DNA from 2 places in the Streptomyces sp. NBC_01433 genome. Region 1 is predicted to be linked to the other one. Evidence: riboswitches for the same ligand, from Rfam matches in the RefSeq annotation. Region 1 holds a riboswitch; the other holds the start of a gene.
The links. Region 1 has a riboswitch for cyclic di-AMP ahead of OG413_RS09185 (M23 family metallopeptidase). Riboswitches for the same ligand answer to the same signal wherever they lie in the genome.
Positions count from the first base shown of each region.

Region 1 (6,593 bases):
TCTTCGTACGGATCGTGATGTCGCCGTTCGCGCACCCGCTGTTCACGGTGCTCACCGGCATCGGCTTCGGGTTCGCCGCGGTCGGCGCGCGGCGCCACCGGGTCCGCCGGATCGCGCTGCCGGTACTGGGCCTGGTCCTCGCGATGGGCCTGCACGCCCTGTGGAACGGTTCGTCGGCCTTCGGCCCGTACGGCTTCTACGCGGTGTACGGGGTCTTCATGGTCCCGGCGTTCGGGCTGGTGACCTGGCTGGCGGTGTTCTCGCGCCGACGGGAGCTGCGTACGCTCTCCGCCGAGCTGCCCGCCTACGCGGCGGCGGGCTGGCTGACCCCGGCCGAGCCGCTCGCGCTCTCCTCGATGCGGGCGCGCGGCATGGCCCGTGATCTGGCCCGCCACTGGCACGGCCACCCGGACCGGAACCGGGGCAGGGCGGCGGCACGGGCCGTCGCCGAGTACGAGTCGTTCGCGACGTCCCTGGCCGTGCTGCGCCGAAGGGCCCGCCGCGACACGGCGGGCCCGGACTTCGCCGCGCGGGAACGGGAACTGCTGCATCACCTCTGGCAGCGCAGGGACATCGCGGGCCCGGCCCTGACGTACGCGGCCCACGCCACGGGCCGGCTGCGCGCGCACCTCCGCCCCCCGGTCCCGCCGTACGGCGGGCGGTTCCCGCAGCGGCCCCCGTACGCGTACGGGGTACCGGGGACGCAGGCTTACCCCTACCCGTATCCGAACCCGGGCCCGGCCCCGCAGCCGCAGCCGTATCCGTACGGGCCGGTGCCGCAGCCGTTCCCGATGCCTCAACAGCGCGGGACGCAGCCGTACGGCCCGGCCCCGCATCCGCAGTACGGCGGCCACAACCCCTACCTGAGTCCCCCGCAGTAGCCCGGTTCCCGGCGCACGGCCGCGTGGATCAGGCGGATGCCTCGGTGAGCTCCGCGAGTTCCTGGTCCGTCAGGCGCAGCTCGGCGACCGCGACCAGTGCGGGCAGCTGCTCGACCGTACGGGCCGAGGCGATCGGCGCGACGACGGTCGGCCGGGAGGCCAGCCAGGCCAGGGCGACCGTGGCGATCTCGGCCTCGCGCTCCTGAGCGATCCGGTCCAGGGCGACCAGCACCTTGCGGCCCTGCTCCGACTCCAGGTGCTGGGCCGCCTTCTCGGCGCGCGCGCTGTCGACCGAGGTGCCCGGACGGTACTTGCCGGTGAGGAAGCCCGAGGCCAGCGCGAAGTACGGGACCGCGGCGAGCCCGGCGCGGGCGGCGGTGTCCTGGAGGGCGCCCTCATAGGTATCGCGGGAGACCAGGTTGTAGTGCGGCTGGAGGGCGACGTAGCGGGCCAGGCCCTCGCGCTCGGAGAAGTCCAGGGACGCCTGGAGCCGCTCCGCGCTGATGTTGGAGGCGGCGATCTCGCGCACCTTGCCGTCCTTCACCAGCTGGTCGAGTGCCGTGATGATCTCCTCGACCGGGACGGTCTCGTCGTCGAAGTGCGTGTAGTACAGGTCGATGTGGTCCGTGCCGAGCCGCCGCAGCGACTCCTCGGCGGCGGACTTGATGGTGCCGGCGGAGAGCCCCTTGTACGAGGGGTGGGCGCCGACCTTGGTGGCGACGACGATGTCGGACCGGTTGGCGCGCGAGGCGAGCCACTTGCCCAAGACGGTCTCGGACTCGCCGCCCTCGTTGCCCGGGACCCAGGAGGAGTAGGAGTCGGCGGTGTCGATGAAGTTGCCGCCCGCCGCGGTGTACGCGTCCAGGACGGCGAAGGACTGCGCCTCGTCCGCCGTCCAGCCGAAGACGTTGCCGCCGAGGGCGAGGGGGAAGACCTGAAGGACGGAGGAGCCGAGCGGGCGCAGAGAGGTCGCAGAAGTCATGGTCGGTTCAACGAGAGCGCCGATGAGGGGTATTCCGCGTCGGCGGGATTCACTGCACCGGAGCCTCCGCCCCGGAAGCCGCGCGCCGGAGCCTCTGTCCCGGAAGCCGCGGGCCGCCTACGCGGGCCTGTGCGCCCGGCGCCCGGAGCCTCCGCGCCGGAAGCCGCGCGCGTCGTTCTCCTGCGGACAGCAGACCGGCAGCCCTGACGTCGGGGGGTGTGCGTCAGGGCTGCCGGGGTTCGGGTGCGCCCGCGGGGCGGGCGCGGGGGCTCAGACCGTGAGCCCCTTGCTGCGCAGCCAGCTCATCGGGTCGATGCCCGAGCCGCCCGCGGTGTGGACCTCCAGGTGGAGGTGAGCACCGGTCACATTGCCGGTGGCACCGACGCGCCCGATGGTGTCGCCGGTGGAGACCTTCTGGCCGGCCGTGACATTCATCGTGGACTGGTGGCAGTACCAGATCTCCGTGCCGTCATCGAGTTCGAGGACGGTGCGGTAGCCGTACGAACCGGAATAGCCGGCCGACTTCACCGTGCCGCTGTGCACGGCCTTGACCGGAGTGCCGGTCGGCGCCGCGAAGTCGAGGCCGGTGTGGTGGCCCGAGGACCACATCGGGCCGGACTGGCCGTAGGTCGAGGTGATGCTGTACGAGGAGGTCGGCAGCGCGTAGCTGGCGGCGAGCTTGGCGAGGCGCTCGGCCTCCTTCTTCTTCTTCGCCGCCTCTTCCGCCTTCTTCTTGTCGGCGGCGATCTTGGCCTCGGCCTCGTCCTGCTGCTTCTTGGCGTCGGCTGCGGCCTTCTCGGCTGCCGCCTTCTCCTCCGCGGCCTTGGCCTCGGCGTCGGCGTTGGCCTGCTGCTGCTCGGCCTGCTGGAGGATGCGGGCGCGGAGCGCCTCACCGGCGTCGGTCGTGCCCTGCTCGGCCTCGGCGCTGGTGATGCCCGCGGAGGTGAGCGGGGCTGCCGAGACCGGTGTCTTGTCCGCGTCGTCGGACATGAAAGCACCGACGCCGGGAAGGGACTTGGCATCGGGGAGGTTGTCCGCGAGGGAGTCGGGAAGGGAGATGGAGACCGGCGGCTTGCTCTGCGCGGTGGCCATGCCGCCCGCGCCGACGGCCGCGATGACACCGACGCCGAGGACGGTGGAGCTACGGGCGAGTCCCCGCTGCTTGGCTACGCGGTGCCTGCCGCGTACGGGCCGGATGGACTCCTCGGTGGGATTCCATTCCTCCCAGGTCCTGTCCGCGTCACCGAAGTTGTCGGTGACGAAGGGTGACGGGGCCTCGGGGGCAGGCTTGTTGGACGCCACGTGGGCGCACTCCTTTCCTTCCTTCTCGCCTACCGGGTTAGCTGACGGGTTCGGAGCAGGAAGGTCTCCTACGGGCTCCTCTGCCTCTCACGAGACACAGGTGTCCGATTCACCCCATGTAGGTGGTTCCCCGGTTCCCTTGCGGGATTCGGCGCTCGCGCACGGTGCCGCCTCTTGCGACGACTGGGACGACCGCGCTGCGTTATCGAACGTTAATAGACTGATGGGCCCTATTCCAAGCTCTTCCCACTGATCGTTCATGACTTTGGCCTGGACTTAACGGGTACAAAGGGTTGGAATCGGGCGAGTTGAATCGAGTCCGACCATTACCCAGTTTCTGACGTTGCGTCAAATGTTATGCGGAGCGGCGTTCTTCAGTTACGTACGGTGGCATCGCTCATGGTCGCCCTCCCGGGGCGGCTCCCGGGCCGACCCCCGTACCGACTCCCGTGCCGTGCGCCCGGACGTCCTGTTCACGCGCCGCCCGGCCGCACGCGCCACCCCCGCTCATGCGGCCGCCCCGGCTCATCTGCTGCCCCGGCCCACGATCTTCACCGTCGTCCGGCGTTCGGGCTGTCCCTCGGCCGGCCGCGCCACCGCGAGGAGTGCCATGTCGTCAGTGGACCGGCCACCGGTGTGCAGCCGCACGTCGTCGGTGAGCGCGGAGAGCAGTTCCTCGGGACCCGGGAAGATCCGGCCACGCAACCGCGCCGCCGGGTCGTAGAAGGCCCCGGACGGGTCCCGCGCCTCGGAGAGGCCGTCCGTGAACACCAGCAGCGTCGCCCCGGCGGGCAGCGCCCACTCATCGGCCCGGTCCGGCCACACCCCCAGGTTCATGCCGAGCGGCAGCGCGGGCACGGCCGGTGCCAGCACCTCCACCGCCCCGTCCACGTGGAGCAGGATCGGCTCGGGGTGCCCGCGGTTGACGATGCGCAGGGTCGTCGAACCGGGCGGGATCTCGGCGAGCACGGCCGTGATGAACCCCTCCATCGCGTCCAGCCCGCCGCGCCGCGTCCCCTCCCGCGCCAGCGCCCGTTCCAGCCGCTGCGCGACCCCCTCCAGCGAACGCTCCTGCTCGGCGGCCTCCCGGAACGCCCCGATGATCACCGCCACCGCCTCGACGGCGTCCAGCCCCTTGCCCCGTACGTCGCCGACCACCAGACGTACCCCGTACGGGGTGTCCGCGACGGCGAACAGGTCGCCGCCGACGAACTCGTCCGCCTGCGCCGCCTCGTACCGCGCGGCGACCTGCAGCCCGCCGATGCGGTCGTCCGGGGTCGGCAGCACGGCCCGCATGGCCGTCGCCGCGATGACCCGCGCCGAGGCCAGCTGCTCGTTGCCGCGCCGCACGACGCCATTGATGACCAGGGCGAGGACCGAGGCGGTGAGTACGGTGGCCAGCTCGGTGACCGGGACGGCCCGGGTCAGCGTCCCGGCGTACGCGTGCAGCGCGACGACCGCCAGGACCGCCGCCACTCCGGTACGGACGGTGCTGGCCAGGGAGAAGAACGGGGCGGCCATCAGCGGTGCCGCCACGAACAGCGGTACGGCGGTGAAGGTGGGCGGGGTCCCGACGTCGAAGAGCAGCCCGCCGCCGATCATCAGGGCGGGCAGCGCACGCACGAACCGCCGGGCGGCACGGCCTCCGGGGCGCCCCCCGCGGCCACGCGCCGGGAAACCGAAAGCGGAACCCCCCAGGCCGCGCGCCGGGAGACCCGGAACTCTTCGGCTCCAGGCACGGGGCAGCCCGACAGGTCCCCCACGCCGCCTGTCCCGCTTCCCCACGTGTGCACTCCTGCCCGGTCCGCCCACGGCTGCGGACGGTACCGCGCCCCGTCCAGGCTTGCCGGAGCCGCGCCGTGCGGCGACTCCTCATCGGCCAAAGGGGGGAGCGGGCGGGAGGCCCGGCCTTCCGGAGGCCAGTCGGAGAGCCGGTGTTCCGCGTAGATCGTCAGTGCGTCCCGCACGAAGGCGGCGGTGCCGTCTCCGTGCCGATCGTAGTTCTTCGCGAAGCTGCCCGCAGGGCCCCGGCCGTGTCCCGCCGCCCGTCCAGTGGTCGCGGTAGCCATTGCTCCCGCGCGACCCGGCCCGGCTCGACGCGCGCCCACGGCGTACAGGGGCCCGGAAACGACTCAGTCCCGGAACGCTGTGTGCGTTCCGGGCCTGGTCCTTCAGTAGCGGGGACAGGATTTGAACCTGCGACCTCTGGGTTATGAGCCCAGCGAGCTACCGAGCTGCTCCACCCCGCGTCGTTAAACCCAACTCTACGGCATGCTGGACGCACTCTTGACCACATGCCCGACCCCCGCCGCCGGGCGGCCGGCTCCCACCCCCGCAAAGGCCCCCGAAAGGCCACTCGAAGGCCCCTCGACGGCCACTCGAAGGCCCGGATGAAGCGTGGCGTCAGGCGTCCAACGTGATGGCGTTCTTGGCCCGGTCGACCGCCTCCCAGGACGCGGGACCGGCCTCGCCGCCGCCGTTCCCCGTCACCAGAGCCTGATTGGCCGCGACGAACGGACGCATCCGCTCCGCGTACCGGGCGAACGCGGCGGCATGGTCGTCACCGGCCCGCGCCAATTCGTCCGCCAGCACCTGCGCACCCACCAGAGCGAGGCTGGTCCCCTGCCCGGAGAGCACGGACGCGCAGTACCCCGCGTCGCCCAGCAGCACCGCCCTCCCCCGCGACCAACTGTCCATGCGCACCTGGGCCACCGCGTCGGCGTAGAAGTCGGGCGCGTCCCACAGCGCTTTGAGCAGGCGGGCGTTCTCCCAGCGCAGGGGCGCCATCCGCTCGGCGACCAGCGCCCGGTACCGCTCCTGGGCGCGGGCGCCGGGTCCGAGCGGCCCGCCCTCGAAGCCGAACGTGACCCGCAGTTCGGTGTTGTCGCGCACCGGGTAGATGCCGTAACCGGCCGGGCCCTCCCGGTGCCACACCTGCCAGTTGTCGAGGTCCAGGAAGTTCTCCACGCTGAAGATGGCGATGTGCATGTCCAGGTGACGGACGAACTCCTCCTCAGCGCCGAAGACCAGCCGCCGCACCCCCGAGTGCAGACCGTCGGCGCCCACCACCAGGTCGAAGGCGCGCGGAGCACCGCGCTCGAAGGTGACGCGCACGCCGTCCCCGCCCTCCTCCAGAGCGGTGACGCGATCCCCGTAGAGGAACTCCGCCCCGCCGCCGAGGCGTTCGTGCAGCATCGGCACGAAGTCGTCGCGGAGCACCTCGATGTCGCCGCTGTCGAACCGGCCGCTGCTGAAGGCGGCCTCGGTGGAGCGGTGGATCTCGTTGCCGTCCCGGTCGAGGACGGACATGCCCCGCATCCGGGTACGGGCGCTTCGCGCCTGCTCCAGCAGCCCCAGTCGCTCGACGACGCCGAGCGCGACGCCTCGGATGTCGATGGCCTGCCCGCCCCGGCGCGGGGCGGGGGCGC
Region 1 is NZ_JAPEPM010000001.1:2,034,026-2,040,618, forward strand. It holds gene OG413_RS09175 (PrsW family intramembrane metalloprotease) at 1-881, shown strand, start outside; gene OG413_RS09180 (aldo/keto reductase) at 910-1,863, opposite strand; gene OG413_RS09185 (M23 family metallopeptidase) at 2,134-3,165, opposite strand; cyclic di-AMP (ydaO/yuaA leader) riboswitch at 3,177-3,329, opposite strand; gene OG413_RS09190 (PP2C family protein-serine/threonine phosphatase) at 3,691-4,788, opposite strand; partial or broken gene OG413_RS46890 (MerR family transcriptional regulator) at 5,088-5,177, opposite strand; tRNA gene OG413_RS09195 (tRNA-Met) at 5,341-5,414, opposite strand; gene OG413_RS09200 (FAD-dependent monooxygenase) at 5,569-6,593, opposite strand, start outside.

Region 2 (6,593 bases), on a different contig from region 1:
CGCCGACCGCGGGACGACCAGGATCAGCATCGGTGTGCAGAGCTTCGTCGACGACGAGGCGCGCGCGGCGGTGCGCCCGCAGCGCCGCGCCGAGGTGGAGGCGGCTCTCGGCCGGATCCGTGATGCCCGCGTTCCGGTGCTCAACATCGACCTGATCTACGGTATCGACGGGCAGACGGAGGAGAGCTGGCGGACCTCGCTGGACGCCGCGCTGGTCTGGCGGCCCGAGGAGCTGTATCTCTACCCGCTGTACGTACGCCCGCTGACCGGACTCGGCCGTCTCGGTGCGGTGGCGGAGCCGGCCGCCGAAGAGCTCGCGGCCGCCGCCTGGGACGAGCAGCGGCTGCGGCTCTACCGGGCGGGCCGCGACCATCTCCTGGCCCGGGGCTACGAGCAGGTGTCGATGCGGATGTTCCGCCGCGCGGACGCCCCGCAGGAGGGCCCCGACGACTACGCGTGCCAGACCGACGGCATGATCGGGCTGGGCTGCGGCGCCCGCTCGTACACCGCGTCCCTGCACTACTCCTTCGACTACGCGGTGGAGATGCGGGAGATTCGCGGCATCATCGACGGTTTCACCGCCACCGAGGATTTCTCCCGTGCCGAGGTCGGGCGGTACGTGGACGCCGGCGAGGCGCGCAGGCGCCACCTCCTCCAGTCGCTGCTCCAGGCCGCGGGGCTGCGGGCGGACGAGTACCGGCAGCGCTTCGGTACGGATCCGCGCGAGGACTTCCCGGCCGAGCTGGACCGTTTCGCGGCGCGCGGCTGGCTGGACGGGAGCGCGGGTGAGGGGCTGCTGCGGCTCTCCCCGGAAGGGCTGGCCCACTCCGACGCCCTGGGCCCGGAGCTGTTCTCCCCCGCGGTGCGGGCCGCGATGGCCTCGTACGAACGGAAGTGAGCACCGCCATGGACCTGACGATTCTCTACCGGGGCCCGCTGGCCTCGTGCGACTACGACTGTCCGTACTGCCCGTTCGCCAAGCGGCGCGACAGCCGGGAGCAGCTGACGGCGGACCGGGCGGCGCTGGAGCGGTTCACCGCGTGGGCGGCGGAGCAGACCGGCGACCGGCTGTCCGTGCTGTTCACGCCGTGGGGCGAGGGGCTGGTGCGGTCCTGGTACCGGCGCGCGCTGGTCGAGCTGTCGCTGCTTCCGCAGGTCGGCCGGGTGGCCATCCAGACCAATCTGAGCGGCCGTACCGACTGGCTGGACGGGGCCGATACGGACCGGGTCGCGCTGTGGTGCACGTACCACCCGGGGCAGACGCCGTACGAGCGTTTCCTCGGCAAGTGCCGGGAGCTGACCGGGCGCGGGGTTCGCTACAGCGTGGGGGTGGTCGGCTTCGACGATCATCTCGACGAGGCGCGGCGGTTGCGGGCCGCGCTGCCCGACGAGGTCTATCTCTGGGTCAACGCCGCAGAGGGGCACACCTACACGGACGAGGAGGCGGACCGCTGGACGGCGCTGGACCCGCTGTTCCCGTACAGCAGGCATCCGCACCGCTCGGCCGGGCTGCCCTGCCGGACAGGTGAGTCGGTCATCTCGGTGGACGGCGACGGCACGGTGCGGCGGTGTCACTTCGTCCGCGCGGAGCTGGGCAATCTGTACGACGGCAGTTACCGGCGGGCGCTGGGTCCGCGGGCCTGCCCGCTGAGCGTGTGCGACTGCCACATCGGCTATGTGCATCTGGAGACGCTGCCGCTGTACGACGTGTTCGCGGGCGGTGTGCTGGAGCGGATACCGGCTCCGGGCAGCGGGATCACGCCGCCGGACGGGCTCGTGGTGCCGAGCCCGTCCCGGCGTGCACTTCCCCTGACGGTCCTGCGGGATGCCCCTTAGCGGGGAAGCAGGTCCGGTCGGAGGGGAAGCAGGTCCGGGCGCTTCGCCTCTGCGTGGTCGCCGGAGGACTCGCCGCGCAGCCTTCGGCCGATCCATGGGACCAGGTAGTCGCGCGCCCAGTGGATGTCGTCGCGCCGTTCCTCGAAGGTGCCGCGCTGGGCGCGCGGCGGCCACGCCTGGTCCGGATCGGCCGGTACGTCGACGCCGAGGACCTGTGCCGCGCGCAGCGCGACCCGGGTGTGTCCCTCGGGCGACAGATGCAGCCGGTCATCGTCCCAGGCACGCCTGTCCTGCACCGAGCGCAGGGACCACAGGTCCAGGACGGGGCAGTGGTAGCGGTCCGCGATGGCCCGCAGATGAATGTTGTACGTCGCGATCTTGCCGCGCATGTGCCGCAGTACCGGCACGCCCCGGGTGTCGAATCCGGTGGTGACCATGACAGTGCCGACCGCGTCGCTCAGATCGGCGACCGCGCGCTCGAAGCGCTCGGCCAGATCGTCGGGGTCGGTACCCGGCCTGATGATGTCGTTGCCGCCCGCGCAGAAGCTGACCATGTCCGGGGCCAGTTCCTTGGCACGGGGTACCTGCTCCTCGACTATCTGGTCGAGAAGGCGTCCGCGTACGGCGAGATTGGCGTACCGGAAATTCCCGTGCGGGGAATCCTCCGGGATCGTCGCTGCGTCGGGGACCGGGAGCTGGTCCGCCAGCAGCACGGCGAAGCGGTCCGCCCAGCCGACAAAGGTCCCGTCGGGGCCGGGGTCTCCGACGCCTTCGGTGAAGCTGTCGCCAATCGCCGCGTACGACCCGATGATGCCTGGTTGATTGATTCTCGAATCGTCTGCCACAAGCGCATATCCTGCACCTTCGAATGTGACCTACGCGACCGTATTACGGGGTTGACGGGTGGTGAGATAGACCACCCGGTCAGTTTTTGGTAAAGCCGGAATAAGTGCGGGGGCGGTGCGCTCGTGCGCACCGCCCCCGCGAGAACCGCTCGCTACCGCTCCATCAGATGGAGACGCCGTGCTGGCGCAGGTAGGAGATCGGGTCGACGTCCGAGCCGTAGCTCGGGCCGGTGCGGACCTCGAAGTGCAGGTGCGGGCCGGTCGAGTTGCCGGTGGAACCGGAGAGGCCGATCTGCTGGCCGCCGGTGACGGTCTCGCCCACGGAGACGTTGAGCGAGGACTGGTGGGCGTACTGGGAGTACATGCCGTCGGCGTGCTTGATGACGACCTCGTTGCCGTACGAACCGCTCCAGCCGGCCGAGACCACGGTGCCCGGACCGATGGCGCGGACGACGGTGCCCGAGGCGGCCTGGAAGTCCGAGCCGGTGTGGTAGCCGCTGGACCAGCTGGCGCCGGAGGCCCGGTACTGGGTGGTGACGTTGGCGTTGGCCACCGGGGTCGTCCAGCCGGAGCTGTCGCCCTGGGAGGCGCTGGTGTTCGTGGAGGTGGTGGACTTGCCGGCCGCGGCGGACGAGTCCGGGGAGGACGTGGTCTTCGGGGCGGGCTTCGCCTTCGGGGCAGCCGGGGCGGCCTTCTTCGGCTCGGCCTTCGAGGGGGCCGGCGCGGACTGCGCGGCGTCCGAGGCGGCGGCGGAGCCGGACGCCTTGGCGCCGAGGGTCAGCTTCATGCCGGGGAAGATCAGGCTCGGGTTCTCGCCGACGACATCGCGGTTGTCCTGGTACAGCTTCTGCCAGCCGCCCTTGAGCTTCTGCTCGGCCGCGATCTTCGACAGGTAGTCGCCGGGGACCACGGAGTAGGTCTTCGGCGCGGTCTTCGCCGCAGCGGCACCGGGGGCGGTGTGCGCGGCGGCGACCGAGGCGGCGGGCGCGGCCTTCTCCGCGGCGTGCGCTCCGGTGGCACCGATCAGCGGGAGGGCGAGGACGGCGCCGCCGGTCCCTGCGGCGAGGACACCGCGGGCGATCGGGCCGGTCTTCGTACGACGGTGCTTACCCTGTGCGGGCATGGGGGCATTCCTCTCCGGCGCCTACGAGGTGAGCTGTCGGGTTCGGGCTGGAGATGCCCGGTCGCTGGCTGCGACTTCACCCCGAGCCGGTCCGGATCTCTCCGGGCCGGCGGCTTACCTGGGTCCCCCGCTCCTGCCACGCGTATGTGGGTGGGTGTGAATTCCGGGCGGCGGCAGGATTAGGCGGTCCGTCCGGATTGACGGTGACCGTAAACGAGTCAGGACGACAGGAACAAGCCATCGGTTGCGTACCGGAATCCTCGATTCAATTTCGGTTCGGATTTCCGGTGACACTCCGTGGATTACGGATCTTGGCTTTCCGCGCGGCGCCCGGATTACCTCCGGGCGCCGCCACCACACACCGTCACGGATATGATCCCGCTCACCAGCGGGTCACCATCTCCCCCACAAGCGGTGCATGCTCCACCAAATGCACCAATACGGACATGACATGGCCATCACCTCTGACGCAACCTCAGCACCCGCGCGTCGAGATCTCCCGTCAGCCCCGTGTGCAGCCCCTGGTGCAGGAGCACCGATCCCTCGTACACCGTCCCGGTGTCCTGGCAGACGTACGCCGCCGAGGGGACCAGACCGCGCAGCCGCAGAGCCGGGGGCCGCTGCCCGTACCGCTGCGCTTCGAGCCACATCAGCACCACGGTCTCCTCGCCCCGCACGTACTGCACCGCGCTCAGCCCGCCGCGCGGAGCCGCGAGCCGGTGGAGGGCGCCGTGCTGCACGACCGGGCGGATCTCCTTGTACAGGGACACCCAGTCCCGCGCCTCGGCCAGCTCCCGTTCGCTCCACTCGGTGAGGTCCCCGCCGACCCCGAGCACCCCGGCCATCGCGCTGACGAAGCGGAAGCGCAGCGAACTCGCCCGCCCGTTCAGCTGCACGTTCGGGCTGTCGGTGACCCAGGCGGCCATCACCCGCGCCGGGTGGATCTGCCCGAAGCCCTCCTGGATGGCGAGCCGGTCCAGCGGGTCGGTGTTGTCGGAGGTCCACACCTGATCGGTACGGGCGAGCACCCCGAGGTCGACCCGGCCCCCACCGCCCGAGCAGGACTCGAAGGCCACACCCGGGTGCGCGGCACGCAACCGGTCCAGCAGCGCGTAGAACGCGTCCACATGCTCGATCCAGAGCTTCTGCGGATATTCCTCGCCCGGCCAGCCCGCATCGGTGAAGCAGCGGTTGAAGTCCCACTTCACATAGTCGATCGGCGCACTGGAGAGCAGGGTGTCGAGCCGCTCCCACAGGTATTCCCGCACGTCCCGCCGGGCCAGGTTGAGCACCAGCTGATGACGGAACTCCGTCCGCGTCCGCCCGGGGACGTGCTGGACCCAGTCGGGGTGGGCCCGATAGAGATCGCTGTCGGGGTTGACCATCTCCGGCTCGACCCAGATGCCGAACCGCATGCCCAGCCCGCGCACCTCTTCGGCGAGCGGCTTCAGCCCGCCGGGGAAGCGCTCGGGGTTCGGCGTCCAGTCGCCGAGTCCGGCCCGGTCGCTGGTGCGCCGCCCGAACCAGGCGTCGTCCACCACGAACAGCTCGACACCCATCTCCGCGGCCCGCACCGCGAGCGCCCGCTGCTGCTCCTCGGCGATGTCGAACCCGGTCGCCTCCCAGGAGTTGTAGAGCACCGGGCGCAGCGCCTCGGCGTCCGGAATCACATGGGCCAGCTGCCAGGCGTGCCAGGCGCGGCTCGCCCCGCCGAATCCGTCCGGGCTCCACAGCCCGGCGAAGACGGGTGTGGTGTACGACGCCCCCGGCGCGAGCCGCAGCAGCCCGGACTCGTCGTAGCCCGCGCCGCCGGTGATCTGCACGATGCCGTCGGGCAGCTGGTGCACGGCGATCCGCCAGGACCCGGACCAGCCCAGCGCGCAGCCGTACACCTCGCCGTGCTCCTCGGTCGCCGCGGCGTCCGCGTCGAGCGCCACCCAGGGCAGGTGCTGGTGTCCGGTGTGGCCCCGGCGGCTGGAGAGGATCTTCTCGCCGTACGTCAGTTCCGACCGCACCAGCCGGGACTCGGCCGCCCAGCTGCCGTGGAGCTGGCTCAGCCGCCAGCCCGCACGGGCCGGCAGCGTCCAGGTCGCCGCGTCGGCGCGCAGCAGCTCCAGGGGCGGGCCGTCCGGCCCGGCGTGGGTGACGGTGGCCCAGCGCTCGATGACATCGGAGTCCCCGCGCATCCGGTAGTGCAGGGTCAGCGCGAGCCGGTGGAGAGCGTCGGTGAAGCCGAGCCGCAGTTCGTCGCCCCGCGTCTCGGCCTCCGCGAACGCCCACTGCGTTCCCCGGACCTCTGCGGTCCGTACGGAGAGGGCCGGGCGGACGAATCGGGGGCCGCCCTCGACCGGGTACTCCTCACGGCCGTCGAGCGGGGATTCGAAGCCCGGACCGGGCGGGAAGGGCACGGCGGCCAGCGCCTCGGCCGCGGACATCGTGAGGCGCGGCCCCCAGTGGAGATGAACCAGTTCATCGCGGTCGGTGAGGTGGAGCGCATAGCTGCCGGTCGCACCGTCGAGCACCCAGGTCCGGCCCGTGACACCAGTCTCGATCATCATTCCCCCACATTCGAACAGTTTCGCGCATCATCAACCATCCCCGCAGTGAGGGGCAATGCCCTCGCGGCATGACTGGCCGAAACGTGCGGACGGTCGCGCGGCAGAGCGTCACGCGGTCGAGATGATTGCCCGAGGAACCGATGTCGTATCGTCACAAGAGTGCCCTCATCGGCGAGCAGCGCCGACGCCAGACACCCCAGGAGCCACCCGTGACGCAGCAGGTGCCGCAGG
Region 2 is NZ_JAPEPM010000002.1:1,178,489-1,185,081, forward strand. It holds gene OG413_RS32775 (STM4012 family radical SAM protein) at 1-898, shown strand, start outside; gene OG413_RS32780 (STM4011 family radical SAM protein) at 907-1,836, shown strand; gene OG413_RS32785 (SGNH/GDSL hydrolase family protein) at 1,833-2,681, opposite strand; gene OG413_RS32790 (LysM peptidoglycan-binding domain-containing M23 family metallopeptidase) at 2,845-3,804, opposite strand; cyclic di-AMP (ydaO/yuaA leader) riboswitch at 3,810-3,967, opposite strand; gene OG413_RS32795 (alpha-galactosidase) at 4,263-6,359, opposite strand; gene OG413_RS32800 (tyrosine-protein phosphatase) at 6,572-6,593, shown strand, end outside.
Region 2: another riboswitch for cyclic di-AMP. It lies ahead of OG413_RS32790 (LysM peptidoglycan-binding domain-containing M23 family metallopeptidase); the one in region 1 lies ahead of OG413_RS09185 (M23 family metallopeptidase).